Regions from separate parts of the Saccharopolyspora sp. NPDC049357 genome, predicted to be linked through region 1. Evidence: riboswitches for the same ligand, from Rfam matches in the RefSeq annotation. Region 1 holds a riboswitch; each other region holds the start of a gene.
The links. Region 1 has a riboswitch for thiamine pyrophosphate ahead of thiC (phosphomethylpyrimidine synthase ThiC). Riboswitches for the same ligand answer to the same signal wherever they lie in the genome.
Positions count from the first base shown of each region.

Region 1 (7,139 bases):
TCACCGCCGTCACGGCGGTCATGCCGTGCACCCCGCAGGCGAAGAAGGTCCGCAGGTCGGCGTGCATGCCCGCACTTCCGCCGGAGTCCGATCCGGCGATGGTCAGCGCGGTGGGCGGAGCGGTCTCGTCGTGCATTCCCAGAATGCTACGTGCCGCGTGATCGCCTCCGATCGCGCAGCCGCTGACTCCTCGGTGGTTTCCGGATAGGCTCGTGACCAGGCAGATCGCAAGAACTCCCCGCACCGTTCGGCCTGAGCATCGCCACCGACGACTTCTGAGTGGCCGGGGCGGCTCGGCTGGAGCCGCCCCAGCCCTCGCGATCAGTCGTTGGCTGCGAGCGGCAGGTAGACCTCGCCGCCGGTGCGGGTGAACTCCTCGGACTTCTCCGCCATGCCGGCCTCGATGGCTTCGACGCTGGTCAGGCCGTGCTCCTCGGCGTACTTGCGGACGTCCTGGGTGATCTTCATCGAGCAGAACTTCGGGCCGCACATGGAGCAGAAGTGGGCCGTCTTCGCCGGTTCCGCGGGCAGCGTCTCGTCGTGGAAGGCGCGTGCGGTGTCCGGGTCCAGCGACAGGTTGAACTGGTCGGTCCAGCGGAATTCGAAGCGGGCGGTGGACAGCGCGTCGTCCCGCTCCTGGGCGCGGGGGTGCCCCTTCGCCAGGTCGGCGGCGTGCGCGGCGATCTTGTAGGTGATCACGCCGGTCTTGACGTCGTCCCGGTTCGGCAGGCCGAGGTGCTCCTTGGGGGTGACGTAGCAGAGCATCGCGGTGCCGGCCTGGGCGATCATCGCCGCGCCGATGCCGGAGGTGATGTGGTCGTAGGCCGGTGCGATGTCGGTGGTCAGCGGGCCGAGCGTGTAGAACGGCGCCTCACCGCACAGCTCCTCCTCCAGTCGCACGTTCTCCGCGATCTTGTGCATCGGCACGTGGCCGGGTCCCTCGATCATCACCTGCACGTCGTGCTCGCGGGCGATGTGGGTGAGCTCGCCGAGGGTCTCCAGCTCGGCGAACTGGGCGCGGTCGTTGGCGTCGGCGATCGAGCCCGGCCGCAGGCCGTCGCCCAGCGAGAACGTCACGTCGTAGGCGCGCAGGATCTCGCACAGCTCGCTGTAGTGGGTGTAGAGGAAGCTCTCCCGGTGGTGCGCCAGGCACCAGGCCGCCATGATCGACCCGCCGCGCGAGACGATCCCGGTCACGCGCTGGGCGGTCAGCGGGACGTAGCGCAGCAGCACGCCCGCGTGCACGGTCATGTAGTCCACGCCCTGCTCGCACTGCTCGATCACGGTGTCCCGGTAGATCTCCCAGGTCAGCGAGGCGGGATCGCCGTCGACCTTCTCCAGCGCCTGGTAGATCGGCACGGTGCCGATCGGCACGGGGGAGTTGCGCAGGATGCGCTCGCGGGTCTCGTGGATGCGCTTGCCGGTGGACAGGTCCATCACGGTGTCGCCGCCCCAGCGGGTCGCCCACACCATCTTCTCCACCTCCTCCTCGACCGAGGAGGTGACCGCGGAGTTGCCGATGTTGGCGTTGACCTTGACCAGGAAGTTCTTGCCGATGATCATCGGCTCGCTCTCCGGGTGGCACCGGTTCGCCGGGATCACCGCGCGACCCGAGGCGACCTCGTCGCGCACGAACTCCGGCGAAACCCCTTCGCGGTGCGCGATGTACTCCATCTCGCGGGTGATCGCGCCCGCCTTCGCCCAGCCCAGCTGGGTGTTGTGCTCCCGTCCGTCGCGCCATCCCGCTCGCGTTCGAGGCAGTCCACTGTGGACGTCCACAGTGGCGTTCTCGTCGGTGTACGGCCCTGACGTGTCGTAGACGTCGAGGTGCTCACCGTTGGTCAGCTCGATGCGGCGGAACGGCACTCGCAGCCCGGATTCGGTGCTGCTGAAGACCTTTCGGGATCCCTCGATGGGTCCCGTGGTGATTCCGGATGCGTTCGGATACACGTCGGCCATTGCCGTCCACTCCCTACGCCGGCATTACCCGGTCAGGTTCGTGCGGTCGGCGACCCCGGACTTCTCCAGTCGCCCTCTCAGCCCGCTCTTGGTGCGAGCTCCCGCGGATTGACTTGTTCGTGGCCGAGGCTACGGGGGTGCGGCCGCCGATGGCAACAGGTTCATCCGTCCGGCCGCGTTCGGCTCACTCGGCGAACGGGTCGCCCACCTCGGCCGGGTCCCAGCTCAGGCCGGGGACGCCCCACTCGTTGCGCTTGATCATCTTCTTGGCCGCGCGGGCGTGCCTGCCGGTGAGCCGGTCCAGGTAGACGTAGCCGTCGAGGTGATCGGTCTCGTGCTGCAGGCAGCGCGCGAAGAAGCCGGTCCCCTCGACCTCCACCGGCTTTCCGTCCACATCGGACCCGGTGGCCTTCGCCCAGTCCGCCCGGCCCGTCGGGTACGACTCGCCGGGGACCGACAGGCAGCCCTCCCAGTCGTCGTCCGGATCGGGCATGGTCTCCGGGACCTCCGAGGTCGTCAGCTCGGGGTTGATCACCACACCGCGGTGCTGCACGCCCTCGTCGTCCGGGCAGTCGTAGACGAACAACCGCAGGTCGACGCCGATCTGATTGGCCGCGAGGCCCACCCCGTTCGCGGCGGCCATCGTCTCGAACATGTCTTCGACGAGAGTGCGCAGCTCCTCGTCGAAGCGCTCCACCCGGCGAGTCGGGTTGTGCAGCACCGGGTCGCCGTAGACGCGGATGGGGTGAACAGCCATGCGCGGACCCTATCGGTTCCCCCAGGTGGCCTGACCGGGTGCGCTCTTGCGCGTGAAACAGGGGTGTGATCGGCTCACCGTCCGGATCACGGCATGGTTCAATTGGTCACCGGGAATGACAGCCGTGTGATTCTCCGCGACCGAATCGCGAGGCGAGGAGCCGGATGGACGCCGCCCAGATGCTGACCGCGCAGGAGATCGCCCGTCAGTGCGAACAACTCGCGCGCATGCACGGGCGTCAGCACGCGCCGGAGCGTCGGCGGCTGACCCTCGCCGAGCCGATCACGCAGCCCATCGAGCGGATCGTCGAACCGCCGGCGGACGAGCCCGAACCGGGCCCCGCGGATCGGGACCTGACCGACCGGGAGCTGGGGATCCTCGCCTTCGAAGCGCAGTGGTGGAAGCGCTCGGGCAAGAAGGACATCGCGATCCGGGAACTGTTCGACATGTCCGCGTCGCGGTACTACCAGCTGCTCAACACGCTGCTGGATTCCCCCGCCGCGTTCAACGCGGACCCTATGCTGATCAAGAGACTGCGCAAGGCACGGGCGGCACGACAGCGCGCGAGGGCCGCTCAACGACTGGGAATCGAGTTGCACTGATGAGTGTTGGGGAACCGTCCGGCGGGCCCGGCGGGGCCAAGCTGATCGGCCTGGGTCTGATCGGAGTCGGCGTGCTCGCGGCCGTGTTCGGGACCGTGACCCTGATGTCCGGCGAGTCCTCGGACACCGCCCAGCCGCTGCCGCAGGAGCCCACCTCGCAGGTGCAGCCGCCGCCGGAACCCGCGCCGGCCCCGGTCGTCCCGCCCGTGCAGCCGCCGTCCGCCCAGCCTCCGGTGGTCCAGCCCCCGACGGCCCAGCCGCCGGTCACCGAGCAGCCGGGTTCGGGCAACGCCCAGACCCCGGGTTCGGGGCAGGACGTCCCGGCCGGTTCCGGCAAGGGCAGCGAGCAGATCATCGTGCGGGTCTACAACAACTCGACGATCTCCGGGCTGGCGCACCGCGCCGCCGAGGACCTGCGCAAGGCCGGGTACGACGTGCCCGAGGTCGGCAACTACGCCAAGGGCAAGATCCCGACCACCACGGTCTTCTTCCGCCCCGGCACCGGCGAGGAGCGCCAGGCCGAGGAGCTCGCCGCCCGCATCGGCGCCCGAGCCGAGGCCCGCTTCGACGGGATACAGGACGCCACGCCGGGCCTGATCGCCATCATCACCAACGACTACAAGGGCCCGTCCGTCGGGAAGTGATCCCCGAACCCCGCACGGAGTTCAAGCCCTCACCGCACGCACCCGCACGTCTGTGACACCGCGACCTGGGCTTTTCGAATTTCGCGCGAAATTCGAACGCGGAGGTTCCGACTCGAATTTCGCGCGAAATTCGAAGAGCCCCCCGCGCTCGGGCGTGTACGTCCTGGTCAGAGGGCTGAAGGTTGACTTCGCGTGAGATCGGGACGGTCCGCGGGTCAGCGGTGGTTCTCGGCGTAGGCGGCGAGGGTCTCGAGCTGGGCCGGGTCCAGGGACGGGCGGACCGCCTCCCGGGCCGTGGCGAGGTGGGTGGCCGTGACCTCGGCCGCGGAGAGGGATTCCCGCATCGCCGTGAGCGCGGCTTCGCGGACCAGTGCCGTGCAGTCGGCCGCCGAGTAGCCGTCGAGGGTTCCGGCCAGCTCCGCGAGGTCGACGTCATCGGACAGCGGGGTGTTCTTCACCGCCGCGGTGAGGATGGCCTGGCGGGCTTCGGCGTCCGGCGGCGGGACGTAGACGAGCCGTTCGAGGCGGCCGGGACGCAGCAGGGCCGGGTCGATGAGCTCCGGGCGGTTCGTGGCGGCCAGCACGACGACGTCGCGCATCGGTTCCACGCCGTCGAGCTCGGTGAGCAGGGACGCGACCACCCGGTCCGACACACCGGAGTCCGAGGACTGGCCTCGTCGCGGTGCCAGCGCGTCCACCTCGTCGAGGAAGACCAGCGCGGGCGAGGCGCCCCTGGCCCGCAGGAAGAGCTCGCGGACGGCGCGCTCGGACTCGCCGACCCACTTGTCCATCAGCTCCGCGCCCTTCACGGTGAGCACGTTGAGCCTGCCGCTGCCCGCCAGCGCCCGCACGAGGTAGGTCTTGCCGCATCCGGGCGGGCCGTAGAGCAGCACGCCGCGCGGCGGCTCGACTCCCAGGCGGGTGAACGAGTCCGGGTACTGCAGCGGCCACAGCACCGTCTCGGTGAGGGCCTGCTTGACCTCGGTCATGTCGCCGACGTCGTCGAGGGTGAGCCCGCCGGTCTGCAGGTTGTCCGATGTGGACATCGAGATCGGCCGCACCGAGGTCAGGGCGTCCAGCAGGTCCTGGCGGCGGATTCGCGGGTCGGCGGGGTCGTCGCGGTGCCGCAGCGCGGCGCCCAGCGCGGCTTCCCTGCACAGCGCCAGCAGGTCGGCGGCGACGAAACCCGGTGTGCGTTCGGCGATCTCGGCGAACCGGATGTCCTCGTCGAGCGGGGCGCCGCGCAGCAGCACGCCGAGCAGGTCGGCGCGGGTGGTGTCGTCGGGCAGTCCGATGGTGAGCTCGCGGTCGACCGCGCCCGGTTCGCGCAGCCGCGGATCGACCGACTGCGGGTTCGAGCTGGTGACGATCACGGCCAGCTCGTCGCGGCCGATGGCGTCGCGGATCGACTCCAGGGCGATGGTGGCCAGCGGCGGCGGGTCGGACTCGGGGAGCAGCGCTTCGACGTCGGTGAGCAGCAGGACTCCGTCGCCGGAGGCGGCGGTGGCGCGGTCGATGGCCTCCCGCAGCCGGTTGGCGGCGGTGCGCGCCTCCAGGGCCGCGATGGTCGGGGCGGCGACCTCGACGAGCTCCGCGCCGATCTCGGCGCACACCGCGCGCACCAGCGTGGCCTTGCCGACTCCGGGCGGGCCGCTGATCAGCGCGCCCAGCCGGGGTTCGGCGCCGAGCCTGCGCAGCAGCTCGGGCTGGTCGAAGGCCAGCCGGAGCCATTCGGTCAGGCGGTGGGCCGTGTCGCGCGAGCCCACCAGGTCGGTCACCGGCACGGGGGCGTGCTGCTCGTCGACGGGCTCGGGAGCGGTCGGCTGCGAGGGGGATTCGGTTGCGGCGGAGCGGTTTTCGGACGTCGCGCCGTCCTGCCACTCGACCACTGTGGACGATTGGACTGCCACGGCGCCGACGGGCTCGGTCGCCGCGACGGTGATCAGCTCGTTGGTCCAGGTCAGGCCGATGGCGGCGGACATCTGGCGCCGCACCTCGCCTGCGCGGGACGAGGAGGAGGGCGAGAGGTCCTGCGGCAGCAGCGACACCGCGTCGCCGAGGGAGAAGACCTTGCCGGTCAGCGCCAGCCGGGCGGTCTCGGGCGAGACGGTCGCCCGCGCCATCCGCGAACCGGTGATCGAGACCCGCTTGGCGACCTCCACCTGCGCCGGGGCGACGGCCACGGACGAGCCCTCGGTCACCCCGAGGTTGAGCAGCGCGACGTCGTCGAGCAGCAGGAACCCGGTCGGTGAGGTGCTCTCCGCGGCGGCGGCCAGGGCGACGGTCTCGCGCGCGCCGGTGAGGCGCACCGCGCTCCACGGCCGCAGGTCCAGGGCGTCCAGCACCTCGGGGTGCAGCCGCACGACCCCGCGGCGGGTGTCGCGCGCGGACGTGGAGACGCGGGCGGTCAAGCTGATCGAAGCCACCCCACCGACCCTAGCCGCTCGCGGCGCGGGCGACGTGGTCAGCGGCGGTGGGCCAACGGGCGGTCGTGGTCCGAACCGTCCATGATCGATGTCCTGTTCGCCCGGACAGTTCGGACCAGAACCGCCACGTGCCTCAGTAGTCGTCGCGGTTGCGGCGGAGTTCGAGGCGGCGCCAGCTGCGCCGGGGGTGTCCCGGCCCGGTGGGGCGGCGGGGGAGTCGCACGCGCCGCGCGGCACCGGCCACGCTGCGGCGCAGCGGAGGGCGGATGCCCAGGCGGCGCTGGGTGTTGCGGCGGATCGCCCGGCGCTCCCGGGGAGCGGCGTCCCACGCCTCCGGGTGCCGCGAGAGCCACTGGTAGCGGTAGACCGCGTAGGGCACGTGCAGCAGGTACAGCACCATCGCGACGGCCAGCGAGATCAGCGGGAACACCACGACCAGCGCGGCCAGCAGAGCGACGCCCACCAGCAGCGGGGCCACGATCTTCGGCGGGACCTTCACCGTCTTCAGCGACAGGGTGGGCACCCGGCTGACCGCCAGCGCGGCGATCAGCACCATCCACACCATGACCACGCTCTGGTTGGCCCACCAGCCCGGGTAGCCGAAGTGCGCGGTCAGGGCGAGCGGCAGCAGCGCCAGCAGCCCGGCCGCGGGGGCGGGCACGCCGACGAAGAACTCCTTGGTGAACGGCGGCTGCTCGGCGTCGTCGAGCAGCGTGTTGAACCGGGCGAGCCGCAGCACCATGCAGACCGC
Region 1 covers NZ_JBFAQJ010000009.1:139,366-146,504, forward strand. The annotation lists gene thiD (bifunctional hydroxymethylpyrimidine kinase/phosphomethylpyrimidine kinase) at 1-136, opposite strand, end outside; gene thiC (phosphomethylpyrimidine synthase ThiC) at 322-1,959, opposite strand; TPP riboswitch at 1,953-2,074, opposite strand; gene AB0J91_RS10560 (peptide deformylase) at 2,144-2,716, opposite strand; gene AB0J91_RS10565 (DUF3263 domain-containing protein) at 3,010-3,318, shown strand; gene AB0J91_RS10570 (LytR C-terminal domain-containing protein) at 3,318-3,962, shown strand; gene AB0J91_RS10575 (AAA family ATPase) at 4,178-6,388, opposite strand; gene pssA (CDP-diacylglycerol--serine O-phosphatidyltransferase) at 6,522-7,139, opposite strand, start outside.

Region 2 (7,139 bases), on a different contig from region 1:
GACAGGCTCCGGTGACGAACCGGGATTCGACTGAACGGGTTCGGGCGGGTCCTCAGTCGCGCGCCTCGTCCAGGGCCATGTCGGTGACGGTGCGCAGCGGCAGGCCGAGGGCATTCGCCGCGGCCGCGACGTCGTCGTGCTCGGGTTTGCTGCGGTGCGGGCCGTGCTTGACGCGGATCCGATGTCCCCGCACGGAAACGGTCGTGGTGCGGCGGGGGAGCGCGGTGCGCTGGACCTCGTGCCGACGGGTGCCGAGCGTGCCGGTCTCCGCCAGCACGATCTCGGTCAGCGCCGCCTCGACACCGGGGGCGCACAGCACGTGCAGCACGTGGGCCGGGCGGGACTTCTTCATCGTCACCGGGCTCGTCCACGCGTCGGCGGCCCCGGCGTCGAGCAGCCGTTCGACCACGTGGCCCAGGGATTCGCCGGTGACGTCGTCGACGTTGCACTCCACCACGACCATCGTCTGCGCCTCCGAGGGGGAGGACCCCAGCGAGGCCGACAGGACGTTCGGGCGTTGCGGGAAGCGCTTGGTCCCGGCCCCGTAGGCGGTGGCGCCGAGCGTCATCGCCGGGGGAGGGGTGAAGCGGGTGCCCATCGCCGAGACCAGGGCCGCGCCCGTCGGGGTGACCGTTTCCCCGGCGAGGTCCGCGCCGACCACCGCCGCGCCTTCCAGCAGGCGCAACGTCGCCGGAGCGGGTGCGGGGAGCACCCCGTGCGCGCAGCGGACCGTGCCCGATCCCAGCGCGATCGGAGCGGAATGCACTGCGGTGACCGACAGTTCGTGCAACGCCGCCGCCACCCCGACGGTGTCCACGATGGTGTCCAGACCGCCGACCTCGTGCAGGTGCACCTCCGCCGGATCGCGGTCGTGCAGCCGGCCCTCCACCCGCGCGATCGCTTCGAGGGCGGAGACCGCCATCCGCGCCACGGGTTCCGGCCGCGCGCGGGAGGCGAGCTCGATCAGGTCCGCCGCGTGCCGCTCGGGCACGTCGTCGTCGGCGGAAACGACCGCCTTGGTCGCCGCGATCCCGTCCAGCTGGACCCGCTCGGAGTCCAGGGACCACCCCCGCAGGCCGGTGGACTCGATCGCCGCCCGCACCTCCTCCAGCGGGGCGCCGAGTCCGAGCAGCGCGCCCAGCAGCATGTCGCCGGAGAGCCCGGTCGCGGGGTTGAGCCAGAGGATCATCGCCGGGCCACCGCGGCCAGCCGGTGCGCGGCCATCGCGGCGGAGAAGCCCGAGTCGATGTTGACCACCGTCAACCCGGCCGCGCACGAGGTGAGCATCGCCAGCAGCGCCGTCACGCCCTCCAGCGCGGCGCCGTACCCGGTCGAGGTCGGCACCGCGATCACCGGGCACGACACCAGCCCGCCGACGGCGCTGGCCAGGGCGCCCTCCATGCCCGCCACCACGACCACCGCGTCGGCCTGCTCGAGGTCCTCGCTCGCGGCGAGCAGCCGGTGGATGCCGGCCACACCGATGTCGCGGACCACGTGGGTGCGCAGGCCGATCGCGGAGGCCACCGCGTCCGCCTCCGCCGCGACCGGCCAGTCCGACGTGCCCGCCGTGGCCACGCACAACCGGAAATCCCGCTGTTCCGCCGGTCGCCACACCAGCAGCCGCGCCGTCTCGTCGTAGTCGCCGCCGGGCACCCGCACCGCTGCCGCGACCTCGGGCTCCACCCTGGTGACCAGGACCGGGCCCGTGCTGCGCGCCAGCAGCTCGGTCACGATGCCGGTGATCTCCTCCGGCCGCTTGCCGGGCCCGTAGACCACCTCCGGAAGCCCCTGGCGGGATTCCCGGTCGGTGTCGACCCTGGCGTAACCGAGATCGCTGAAGCCGGTCATGATGCCGTCCTGGTGGGCAGCAGCGGAAGCAGCACGTTCATCCGGCCGCTGGAGAAACCGGCCATGTCCAGCGCGCAGAACTCGAAGCCCGCCTCCCGGCCCGCGGCGTCGAGCTCGGCGTGGTGCGCTGCGGCGCGGTCGATGTCCTCGGCGGGCACCTCCAGGCGCGCCACCGTGCCCTGACCGTGCGCGCGGACCCGGCACACCGGGAACCCCAGGGCGTGCACGGCTTCCTCCGCCCGCTCGATGCGGGCCAGCACCTCCGGGGTGACCGGATCGCCGTAGGCGACGCGGGAGGCGAGGCACGCTGCCGCCGGTTTGTCCGCAGTGGACAGACCCAGCTCGGCGCTGGCCTCGCGGACGTCGGCCTTGGTGAGGCCGGCGTCGACCATCGGCGCGATCGCGCCGCGCTGCGCCGCCGCGCGCTGACCCGGCCGATGATCTCCCAGATCGTCCACATTGGTGCCCAGCGCGATGCTCGCGCCCATCGTCGCCGCCAGCGGCTCCACCGCGTCGAACAGCGCGGACTTGCAGTGGTAGCAGCGGTTCCCGTCGTTGGCGGCGTACTCGGGCCGGTCGGCCTCGTCGGTGCAGACCTCGACGTGGGCGAGGCCGTTCTCGCGGGCGAAGCGCTTGGCCCGCCTGCGCTCCTCGGCGGCCAGGCTCGGGGACACGGCGGTGACCGCGAGCATCCGCGCTCCCAGCTCCTGGTGCGCCACCACGGCCAGCAGCGCCGAGTCCACGCCGCCGGAGAACGCCACGACCAGGGAATCCTCGGTTCTGACGCGCGCCCGCAGGCGGTCCAATCCGGTCACGACGCACTCCTCACGCACGCTCGATCACAGCCATGTGGTCCGACCAGACTCTAACTCCAACGAGCGATCCATCCCATGCCGTCGAAGGAGATCTTTCCGGTGGTCAACGAGCCTTTTGGCGGCTCGTTCGGGGTGCTAGTGCGGACGCGCCCGCTTGTCCCTCGACCGAGTGGCACTCCCCAGCTCGGCGGCGGGATCGACCTACCTTCCGAGGGGAACGTGCCGACGGGAGGAGACTGCGGTGACCGACAACGACGCCGCCCAGCAGATCGCGGACGGATACACCTCCGGCGGAGCCGCCGTCGACCTCGGGGCGGTGGTCATCGACAACGAGGCGGACGCCGCGGCGCAGGTGCGCATCCCGCTGGCCACGCTCAACCGGCACGGCCTGGTCGCAGGAGCGACCGGCACCGGCAAGACCAAAACGCTGCAGCTGCTCGCCGAACAGCTTTCCGACGCCGGGGTGCCCGTCGTGCTCGCCGACATCAAGGGCGACCTGTCCGGACTCGCCCAGCCCGGCGAGGGCGGCGAGAAGCTCACCGCGCGCGCCCAGGACGTCGGCGACGACTGGCAGGCCGCGACCTACCCGGTGCAGTTCCTCTCGCTGGGCACCGGAGGCCGCGGGGTGCCGATCCGGGCGTCGATCACCAGCTTCGGGCCGGTGCTGCTGGCCAAGGTGCTCGGGCTCAACGCCACCCAGGAGTCCACCCTCGGGCTGATCTTCCACTGGGCCGATCAGCGCGGACTCGCGCTGCTGGACACCAAGGACCTGCGGTCGGTCATCCAGTACCTGACCAGCGACGAGGGCAAGCAAGATCTCAAGGGCATCGGCGGTGTCTCGGCGGCCAGCGCCGGGGTGATCCTGCGGTCCCTGTCGAACCTGGAGGCCCAGGGCGGGGACGAGTTCTTCGGCGAACCCGAGCTGGAAGTGGCCGACCTGCTCCGGCAGTCCGAGGGCAAGGGCGTGGTCAACCTGCTCGAGCTCGACGACGTGCAGACCAACCCGGTGCTGTTCTCCACGTTCCTGATGTGGTTGCTGGCCGAGCTCTTCGAGGAGATGCCCGAAGCCGGTGACCTGGACCGGCCGAAGCTGGTGTTCTTCTTCGACGAAGCGCACCTGCTGTTCAACGACGCCTCCAAGGCGTTCCTCGACCGCATCGAGCAGACCGTGAAGCTCATCCGCTCCAAGGGAGTCGGCGTCTTCTTCTGCACCCAGCTGCCCACCGACCTGCCCAACGCGGTGCTGTCGCAGCTGGGCGCCCGCGTCCAGCACGCGATCCGCGCGTTCACCCCCGAGGACCAGAAGGCGCTGTCCAAGACCGTCAAGACCTACCCGACCACCGAGCACTACCGGCTCGACGAGGCGCTGACCAGCCTCGGCATCGGGGAGGCGATCGTGACCGTGCTGTCGGAGACCGGAGCTCCGACGCCGGTGGCCTGGACGCGGCTGCGCCCACCGCGCTCGCTGATGGGCACCATCGGCGAGGACGCGGTCCGCACCTCCGCCCGGTCCTCCGACCTGCACGCCAAGTACTCCGAGACGATCGATCGCGAGTCCGCCTACGAGAAGCTCGCCCAGAAGGTCGCCGAGCCGGCTGCCCCGGAAGGGCAGGTCCCGCAGCAGAAGGGTGCGCGCGAGGAAGCGGGGATGTTCCAGAAGGCGATGGAGAACCCCGCCGTGCGCTCGTTCTTCCGCTCCGCCGCCAGCGCCGTCGGCCGCGAGGTCACCCGCGGGCTGTTCGGCAACAGGAGGCGCTGACCGACCCGCTTCACTCGATCAGGTAAGGTCTGCCCGACTTATCCACGCGGGAGCTCGGGCGGATCGGGCTGAGAGGGTGGCACGCATCGCGCCACCGACCGCAGAACCTGTCCGGATAATGCCGGCGTAGGGAGCTGTCGATGGCGCTTGACGTCGAACGGTCCGAAGTTCCGAACACCCTGGACGAACCGGCCCCCAGAACGCTGGGCGTGCTCGACCAAGGAGCCTTCTGGGGAAACCTCGGCGTGAGCCTGCTGGGCTTCAGCGGTGCGCTCGCGGTGCTCGCGCCCGCCGGGGTGCCGCAGCTGTCCTTCGCGGCCGCGGTGACGGCCACCGTCGTCGGGACCGTGCTGGGCAGCCTGATGGTCGGCATCGCGGCCATCCCCGGTGCCCGCACGGGCGCACCGGCGATGATGCTGCTGCGCGGCCTGTTCGGCACCCGGCTGTCCTACGTGCCGACCGTGCTCAACATCCTCCAGCTGGTCGGCTGGGGGACCTTCGAACTGCTGGTGATCGCCCAGGGAACCGAGGCGCTGTTCGGCGGCGGACCGCAGTGGCTGTACGTGCTCATCGCCGGGGCCCTCACCACCGCGCTGACCTTGCGCCCCCTGGGCGCGCTGCGGTTGCTGCGCCGCTACGTGAGCATCGCGGTGCTCATCGCGATGGTCTACTTCTTCGTGCAGCTCCTGCGCCAGCCGTTGCCGCCGATGAACGACGGGTCCTGGGAGGGGTTCTGGCCGGGCGCCGACGCGGCGCTGGCCGTCGCGGTGTCGTGGCTTCCGGTCGCCTCGGACTACTCGCGGCACTCGCGGTCGGCGAGCGGCGCGTTCACCGCGGCGACCGTCGGCTACTCGGTCACCCAGATCGCCTGCTACCTGCTGGGTCTGCTCGGTCTGGCGCTGGTCGGGTTCGACGGGGACAAGGCGTTCGACCCGCTGCTGGCGGCGCCGCTGGGCGTGCTGTTCTTCGCGGTGCTGGTGCTGCGCGAGGTCGACCAGTCCTTCGCCGACACCTATTCGACCGCGGTGTCCATCCAGAACCTGCGTCCCAGCACGGATCGGCGGCTGCTGAGCCTGATCGTCGGTGTGATCAGCACCCTGGCCGCGCTGACGATGGACATCGAGCAGTTCTCCAACTTCCTGCTGCTGATCGGATCGGTGTTCGTGCCGATGTTCGGCGTGCTGGCGGTGGACTACTTCTACAACGCCCGCAACCGCGAGTGGGACGTCTCGGCGCAGGCCCCCTCCCGCTGGGGGATGCTGATCGCCTGGCTGCTGGGCTTCGCGACCTTCCAGCTGATCAACCCCGGCGAACTGGGTTGGTGGACCGAGTTGTGGACCGGCGCCCGCGAGGCCATCGGCTTCACCGTTCCCACCTGGATGAGCGCGGCCCTGACCTCGTTCGTCATCTCCGCGTTGGCCGCGGGCATCATCGGCCTGCTCGCCCGCAGCCGCCGGAAGGCCTCCTAAACCGGGTGGTTCGCCTCGCGGCGAACCACCCGGTGACCGGGGACGGCTCCAGCCAGGAGGGGCGGCGGTGGTGGCTGGAGCCGTCGTTTCCGGGCGCCGGGATTCAGTGGTCCCGGCGCGTCACCAGGTGGGCCAGTGCGGTGAGCGCTTCCGCCGCGTCCTCCTCCGGCTCCGCTCTGCGGAGATCGGTCAAGGCCGCGGCGAGCAGTTCATCGGCCTGGGCCTGGCTCCACGCCCGCCCGCCGGCGAGCGTGACGAGCTCGGCGGCCTGGGCGAGCTCGCCGCTGACCAGCGGCTGCTCCCGGTAGTAGAGGGACGCCAGCCGCTGGCCCGCGCTGGAGCCCGAGGTCAGCGCGGAGACCACCGGCAACGTCTTCTTGCGGGTGCGCAGATCGGAGAACACGGGTTTGCCGGTCATCGCCGGATCGCCCCAGATCCCCAGCAGATCGTCGATGTGCTGGAACGCCAGTCCCAGCCGCTCGCCGAAGCTGCGCATCCTGGTGATCTGCTCCGGTGAGCCGCCGCCGTGCAGCGCGCCGAGCGCGCACGCGCACCCCAGCAGGGCACCCGTCTTGTCGCGGGCCATCCGCTGGCACGCGGCGACGTCCACGTCGGCGCGCGTCTCGAACTCCAGGTCCGAGTTCTGCCCGTCGGTGAGAGCGAGCGTCGCGCTGCTGAGCATCCGCACCGCGCTCGCCGCCTCCGGGTGCTGCGACGAGGCGAGCACATCGGCCGCCAGGGTGAGCAACGCGTCCCCGGCCAGGATCGCGGTGGCGTTGCCGAACACCGTCCACGCCGTCGGTCGATGTCGGCGCGTGACGTCGCCGTCCATCACGTCGTCGTGCAGCAACGAGAAGTTGTGCACCAATTCCACGGCCACCGCGGCGGGCACCGCGTCGGCCGGATCGCCACCGACGGCCGAGGCGCTGAGCAGCACCAAGGTCGGCCGCATCGCCTTGCCGCGGTCGGCGCGCACGGGGTTTCCGCGCTCGTCGAGCCACCCCAGGTGGTAGCCGGCGACCTGGCGCATCCGGTCCGAAAGCCGGTCCACCGCCGCTCGCAGCGCCGGCTCGACCATGGTTCGGCTGCTGGTCAGCGCCTCGAAGGCCTGACCGGCGCGGTTCTCGTCCTGCTCCAACGTCGTCATCGCGGGTTCCCTTCGCTCAGCGGGTTACTTCGACGTTCTCCAGGACGCCGAGCGCGTCCGGGACCAGCACCGCGGCGGAGAAGTAGGCGCTGACCAGGTAG
Region 2 covers NZ_JBFAQJ010000004.1:1,524-8,662, reverse strand. The annotation lists gene larC (nickel pincer cofactor biosynthesis protein LarC) at 53-1,189, opposite strand; gene larB (nickel pincer cofactor biosynthesis protein LarB) at 1,186-1,848, opposite strand; gene larE (ATP-dependent sacrificial sulfur transferase LarE) at 1,845-2,663, opposite strand; gene AB0J91_RS04590 (helicase HerA-like domain-containing protein) at 2,905-4,422, shown strand; TPP riboswitch at 4,459-4,572, shown strand; gene AB0J91_RS04585 (cytosine permease) at 4,563-5,891, shown strand; gene AB0J91_RS04580 (family 2 encapsulin nanocompartment cargo protein polyprenyl transferase) at 5,995-7,038, opposite strand; gene AB0J91_RS04575 (family 2B encapsulin nanocompartment shell protein) at 7,055-7,139, opposite strand, start outside.
Region 2: it holds a riboswitch for thiamine pyrophosphate, as region 1 does, so the genes downstream of both, AB0J91_RS04585 (cytosine permease) here and thiC (phosphomethylpyrimidine synthase ThiC) in region 1, are expected to answer to the same signal.

Region 3 (7,139 bases), on a different contig from region 1:
CGCCGACCGCGAGGTGTTCTCGCTGGTCGAGCACGATCTGCCGGGCGCCCGGTTCCACGCGTTCGACGAGATCATGCGCGACGGACTGCCCGCCAAGCCCGGCCAGCGGTGGCTGTCGACGCGGTTCCACCTGCACCTCATGGCCGCCGCCGCGGGCGCGAGCGGGGTCGCGGTGTCGATCAACTCGGGGTACTACACCAACAAGCACCGGTCGTTGATCGACCGCGGTTCCGGCTGGGAGCTGAGCGAGGGCCTGCGGATTCCGTCGAGCCCCAGCGCCGGCGGCTTCAGCTCCGCCGCGCTGCGCGAGTTGCAGCAGCGCAAGGCGGCGCTGGCGAAGGCGATCTACGGCTGAGGGACCCGGTCCTGCTCGATGCGCACGGTGTCGGCGAGCGCGTTGGTCTCCTCCGGGGTGCGCGACTCGGGGATCTCGCACTCCGGGACCTCGGGCTCGACCGCCGACTGCGGCCAGATCTGGGGCGCCTCGATGCCGGGAAGCAGCTGCGCGGACTCGGGGGTCTCGCGACCGTCCCCGCGACGGTCGGCGATGTAGAACGGCGCGGCGGCCAGGATCGGGATCGACATCCCGAGAAAAACGATCAGAAGTGAAGACATTGCCCCAGAACTCCATCCACGCCCGCGGAAGATTCCGCCACTCACAAACGCCCTGCTAGGACAGGGGGCTCGCCCAGCATGTCGTTGTGCGAGCCACTTCGTTAACACCGCAAGATTGTGTCACGCATCACATGATGAATCACGCTGTGGTGCAACCCGAAACGGATGACGGCCCGCCACTACCGGCGAGCCGTCATCGGTGTTCTCGAAACGCGAAACCCTTGTCACGCAAGGAATTTCGCGGTGGGCCAGGTTTCCTTGACCCACGCGCCGTTCCAGAACACCCACTCGTACTCGGTCGCCCGGGTGAACGCGGCGAACATCTGCTCGCGCGTCGCGTCGTCCGAGCGCTCCGCGACCTTGTCGACGAGCTCCCGGGCGGCCAGCACGGCCTCGGCGAACTCGTCGTCGGCGTAGGTGGTGATCCACGCCTTGTAGGGGTGACCCTCGATGTCGCCGGTGGCGTCGAGGATCTTGCTGCCGACGTACTGGTACACCCAGAAGCACGGCAGGATCGCGGCCAGCAGCACCGGGTACGACTCGGTCAGCGCGCAGGAGCGCAGGTAGGACGTGTAGGCCAGGCACGACGGCGAGGTGTCCACACCGGAGATCTCCTCGTCGGTCAGGCCGAACTCGGCGACGTAACCGGCGTGCAGCCGCCGCTCCTCCACCAGCGCGCCCTGCGCGGCCCCGGCGAGGAACGCCGCGTCGGCGGCGTCATCGGCCCTGGTCGCCGCGGCCGACAGCGCCTGCGCGAAGCCGACCAGGTATCGCGCGTCCTGAACGATGTAGAAGGCGAAGACGTCCCGTTCCAGGCTGCCGTCCGCCAGCGCCTTGTTGAACGGGTGGTCCACGATCGCCTGCTGCAATCCGGCGGTGCGCTCCCACGCCTGGGCGCAGAACCCTCCGGCGGGCGGAGCGGGCAACGTGCTCATGAGAACCCCTCGCAGAAGTCGGAATCTCGGGTGCGGTGGCGAAGCGGCGGGCGGTTCTGGTCCGAACCGTCGATGATCGAAGTCCGTTCTGCCCGGACAGTTCCCACCAGGACGGCCCCGCTCACCACCAGTGGTGGAAGTGGTGCACCGGACCGTGGCCGCGGCCGACGTCGAGGCGCTCAGAGGCGCGCAGGGCCTCGGTGAGGTACTGCTTGGCCTCGCGGACGGCCTCCAGCCAGTCCGGGCGCTGCGGGCGCAGCGCCGCGATCGCCGCCGAGAGCGTGCACCCGGTGCCGTGATCGTTGGTGGTGGCCACCCGCTCGCTGCTGAGGAACTCCGCCAGCCCGTCGCCGTAGAGCAGGTCGACGCTCGACTCGCCGCTGAGGTGCCCGCCCTTGAGCAGCACCTGCTTGGCGCCGAGCGCGGCCAGCCGCTCGGCCTGCGCGGGCATCTCGTCGGGACCGCCGATCTCGGCTTCGCCGAGCAGGTCGGCCGCCTCCGGCAGGTTCGGCGTGATCAGGTCCACCCTCGGCAGCAGCTCGTCGCGCAGCGCACCGACGGCCTCCGGCGCGAGGAGCCGGTCACCGCTCTTGGCGACCATGACCGGATCGAGCACCACGAACCGAGGCGAGTAGCGCTCCAGCACGGCCGTGACCGCGCGGATGACTTCGGCGTTGGCGAGCATGCCGATCTTGACGGCGTCCACCCGGACGTCGTCGAGCAGCGTCACCAGCTGGTCGGTGATGAAGCCCGGCGGGACCTCCTGCACCCGGCTCACCCCGGTGGTGGTCTGCGCGACCAGCGCGGTGATCACCGACATGCCGTAGGCGCCGTTGGCCGAGAACGCCTTGAGATCTGCCTGGATACCGGCGCCACCGCTGGGGTCGGTCCCGGCGATGGTCAGCACATTGGGAGCCATGACGTCCCTCCGCTAGTACGAGCTAGGTCAGGTTCAACGGGTCTGTTCTCAGCCCTGGCAGGGCACCCCGCGTCACTGCCACCAACCTAACAACCCAGGGCAAGCCCCCGGCCCGCGCGGTTCACTCGATCAACCCGATCACCTGGCCCACGTGGAGCACTTCGCCCCGCTTCACCTGGTGCCACAGGGTTCCCGTTGCCAGCGCCGACACCCGGATCGCGGCGCCGTCGGTCTCCGCGGGACGCAGCTCGGCCAGCGGCTGCCCCGCCCGCACCCCGCTCCCGTCGGAGGCCAGCCAGCGCACCAGCCGCCAGCGGGCCGGGCCCGTGCGCTCACCCGGCAGGTGAAGATCGGTCATCCCAACCCCCCGGCTTCCAAGAGCCGCAAGAATGCGACGAATGCCGCAGCGGATGAGCCCAGCGGAGGGAAAAGCCACCCCGATGGAGCAGTGCGACCGCGATCGATTTCACACCGTGAAAGCCCCCACCGGAAGGCAAGGTCATCCTCCGCAGCCGACTAAAGTGGAGGGCGATGGAAACCACGACCGATGCCCCAGGCTTCGCCCGCTCGCGCCGGCAGCGTTCTGAACAGGACCCCGCGCAGATCTGGGCGCCGCTAGCGGACCTGACCGAGGCCGCCGTCGCGGCCGCCGGATCGGGGACGGTGGCGATCACCCGCGGTTTTGACCGCAACAGCCGTCAGCGCGCCAAGGCACTGCGCGATCTGCTGGCCCGACGCGACGTGCCCGCGATCGAGGTCACGCCCGCCCCGGGCAGCGACCGGTTGCTGGCCGACGTGGCGGTCAGCGCCGTGGTCAACCTGATCGGCGCCGGTTCGTGGCAGCCCTACCGGCTCGCCGCGCAGCTGCGCGCACCGGTGCTGACCCCCAAGCCCGGCACCGAGCCGGGTGACGAGGTCAGCCGGGATGTCATCGCCCTGGCCGGCGAGGAGTCCGGCAAGCGCGACGTCGCGCTCTCGCACGTCGCGGTGCGCGGCGACAAGCCCGCCGAGGGCCGGCTCACCGTCTCCTTCGACGACACCGAGCAGGTCATCGACGGCGGCTGGCTGACCGCCACCGTGACCGGCGACCAGCTCAGCGTCCAGTTCGGCGGCCAGGAGCAGGACGAGCGGTCGATCAACACCGGCAAGATCCGAATCGAGGCGTCCGACGCGCCGCACCGCCTGGTGCGCGACGAGCTCCCGATCGCCGACTTCGAAGGCGCGGTCGTGCTCTCCGCCGAGCCCGCCGGGCTGAAGGTACGCCCGGTCTGACGGTTTCTTGGGCCGGACGAGTGTCGTCGGCTAACAGCGTTCGCTCAGGGGCGATTCCCGGTTGGGGGGGTCGCCCCTGAGTTGCGTTCGGGCCCGCGAACCCGGCCGTGACCGCGCACACTTTCCCGTTGTTTCGGCGAAACGCCGTCACGCCCCTCGGATCGGTGCGTCCCTCCACCAGGAGCGCGCGCTGCGCGGCTTCACCGCACCAAGCGGATCGGCACAGGGAGGCTGGGACTGTGGGGTCCAACCAGGAGTGGCACGTCAGTTGCCGCGACGTCGCCGGACGGCGACGAGACATGTCGGTGTTCGTCAACCACGGCCGGGTCGTCATCGTCGCGCCGCCTGGGGAGACGGCGGTGCTCTCACCGCTGGAGGTCGGCCGCTTGCGCGCGGCCCTGCGCGACGCGGTGGTCACCGCCGCCGACGTCGACTAGGACCCTGGGGGTCGGCGCGGCGGGAGAGGCTCCCCCTTCCCCGCCGCGCCGTCTAACTTCGCCCATCGCGGCTGGCGAGGAGCGGCGAGGACGGGAGCCGTTCCGCTCTCGCGCGATCGCGGAACCGGGATACTCGACACGGAGGACTTGGCCGGGAGGATTACTCACGGCACAATCTACTCCCGAGTAGGTTTCACGGACGAGGGGTGACCGAGTGAGCGTTCTGCGGCGACTGCCCAGCTTTCTGACCAACCACGCCGCACCGGCACTGCACACCTTGTTCGTGCTGGTGAAACAAGGCGTCGTGCGGCCCATGAGGCCGGACAAGCTGGTGCGCATCGCGCTCGCCTACCGGCGGTGGGGCATCACCCTGCCGCTCGGCTTCGCCGTCGGCGCCGCCCGCCACCCCGATCGCCCCGCCGTGATCGACGAGCGCGGCGCGCTCAGCTACGCCGAACTCGCCACCCGCACCACGCGCCTGGCCGCCGCGCTGCGCGACCGCGTGCCCGGCAAGACCCGCATCGGCGTGCTGACCCGCAACCACCACGGACCCGTCGAGGTCATCGTCGCCGCGGCCAAGCTCGGCGTCGACGTGGTGCTGCTCAACGTCGGGCTCAGCACCCGCCAGCTCGCGGACGTGCTCGCCGAGCAGGACGTCAGCGTGCTCGTCCTCGACGAGGAGTTCACCGGGCACCTGCAGGACCTGCCCGGCGACCTCGACGTCGTCCTCGGCTGGGCCGACGGCCCCACCGAGCACAACACCCTCGACCACCTCATCGCCACCGGCACCGGCAAGCAGGTGCCCCGGCCCAAGCGGCACTCGCGGCTGATCGTGCTCACCTCCGGCACCACCGGCACGCCCAAGGGCGCCCGCCGCCCCGACCCGCCGAGCCTGAACCCGGCCGGCGCGGTGTTCTCCCGCATCCCGCTGCGAGCGGGCGAACGCGTGCTGCTCAGCGCTCCCCTGTTCCACACCTGGGGGATCGCCGGATTCCAGCTCTCCGCCGTCCTCGGCGCCACCTTGGTGCTGCGCCGCAAGTTCGACGCGATCGACACGCTGCGCACCATCCAGCGGCACCGCGTCGGCGGCATGTTCGGCGTTCCGGTCATGCTCCAGCGGATGCTCGACCTGCCCGCCGAGGAGCGCGAGCGCTTCGACACCTCGTCGCTGCGCGTCGTCGCCGCCAGCGGCTCCGCGCTGCCCGGTGACCTGGCCACCACGTTCCAGCGCGCCTTCGGCCCGGTCCTCTACAACCTCTACGGGTCCACCGAGGTCTCCTGGGTGAGCATCGCCACGCCCGCCGACCTGCGCGCCGCACCGTCCTCGGCCGGGCGGCCACCGCGCGGCACCACCGTGCGCATCCTCGACGACAAGGGCGAACCCGTCCGCCGCGGCGAGACCGGCCGCATCTTCGCCGGCAACGACATGCTGTTCGACGGCTACACCAACGGCAAGAGCCGCGAACGCCACGAAGGGCTCATGTCCACCGGTGACCTGGGACGGTTCGACCACTCCGGGCGGTTGTTCATCGCGGGCCGCGAGGACGACATGATCATCTCCGGTGGCGAGAACATCTACCCCAAGGAAGCCGAGGACGCCATCGCCGGAATCGCGGAGGTCTCCGAAGCCGCCGTCATCGGCGTCGACGACGCCGACTTCGGCCAGCGCCTGGCCGCGTTCGTCGTCCCGCGCGAGAAGGGCTCCATGGACGCCGACCAGGTGCGCGACCACGTCCGCAGCCGGGTGTCGAAGTTCGCCGTCCCCCGCGACGTGATCTTCCTGGACGAGCTCCCCCGCAACGCCACCGGCAAGGTCGTCCCCCGCGAACTCCGGACGCACCTCGACGGGTAGAAGCTTTCGATCCCGACACTCTTCCCGCGATCAACCGGTCGCGGGAGTTAGGCTGCGTCGAGTGAATGACCGTCTAGTGTGGATCGACTGCGAAATGACCGGGCTGGAGCTCGGCAAGGACGCGTTGATCGAGATCGCCGCCCTGGTCACGGACGCGGACCTCAACATCCTCGGCGAAGGCGTGGACATCGTCATCCACGCCGACGACGACGCCCTCGCGGGCATGCCCGAGGTCGTGCGCGACATGCACGACCGCTCGGGGCTCACCGAGGAGGTCCGCTCGTCCCAGGTGACCCTCGCCGAAGCAGAGCAGCAGGTCCTGGAATACATCCGGCAGCACGTGCCCGACGTGCGGTCCGCGCCGCTGGCGGGCAACTCCATCGCCACCGATCGCGGATTCATCGCGCGCGACATGCCGCAGCTCGACGCGCACCTGCACTACCGGATGGTCGACGTCTCCTCCATCAAGGAGCTCTGCCGGCGCTGGTACCCGCGCATCTACTACGCGCAGCCGGAGAAGGGCCTCGCCCACCGCGCGCTGGCCGACATCCGCGAGTCCATCCGCGAGCTCGCGTACTACCGGCGCACCGCGTTCGTCCCGCATCCCGGCCCGAGCAGCGAGCAGGCCCAGGCCGTCGCCGCCGAACTGCTCAGCGACCCCGGAGGGGTCAGCGGGACCACGCGAGCACGTGAGCAGCCCTGAGACCCCGCTGAGCTGCTCGGACGCGAAAACCGGAGGCGGTGGAAATCCCGTGGCGGGCACACGCTAGGATGGTTTCCGTTGCTCCGGACGGGGCCCGACGGGGCCGGTCCGAGTGGCCGAGGTGGGTGTAGCTCAGTCGGTAGAGCACTGGGTTGTGGTCCCAGGAGTCGCGGGTTCGAATCCCGTCACTCACCCTTTTGGGAGACCCGTTCCTTTCCAGGAGCGGGTCTCCTCTCTTTTCTCGGCCTTCTTCTGAGTCCGTGGTCACCCTGCTCAGCGGTGGAACCTGAGCGGCGGTGCCGGCTTCTCGAGTGGGGCAAAGAGAAAGCGACTGCGTCGCTTGACCGACGCAGTCGCTTCGTCCTGTTTCTTCCCTACTTGTTGCCCTTCTGCCACTCGTTCCAGG
Region 3 covers NZ_JBFAQJ010000063.1:15,076-22,214, forward strand. The annotation lists gene AB0J91_RS31440 (polysaccharide pyruvyl transferase family protein) at 1-355, shown strand, start outside; gene AB0J91_RS31445 (hypothetical protein) at 346-615, opposite strand; gene tenA (thiaminase II) at 840-1,550, opposite strand; gene thiD (bifunctional hydroxymethylpyrimidine kinase/phosphomethylpyrimidine kinase) at 1,672-2,469, opposite strand; TPP riboswitch at 2,457-2,549, opposite strand; gene AB0J91_RS31460 (lipoyl domain-containing protein) at 2,591-2,827, opposite strand; gene AB0J91_RS31465 (hypothetical protein) at 3,001-3,741, shown strand; gene AB0J91_RS31470 (hypothetical protein) at 3,981-4,178, shown strand; gene AB0J91_RS31475 (AMP-binding protein) at 4,393-6,030, shown strand; gene orn (oligoribonuclease) at 6,092-6,733, shown strand; tRNA gene AB0J91_RS31485 (tRNA-His) at 6,855-6,927, shown strand; gene AB0J91_RS31490 (Ig-like domain-containing protein) at 7,108-7,139, opposite strand, start outside.
Region 3: it holds a riboswitch for thiamine pyrophosphate, as region 1 does, so the genes downstream of both, thiD (bifunctional hydroxymethylpyrimidine kinase/phosphomethylpyrimidine kinase) here and thiC (phosphomethylpyrimidine synthase ThiC) in region 1, are expected to answer to the same signal.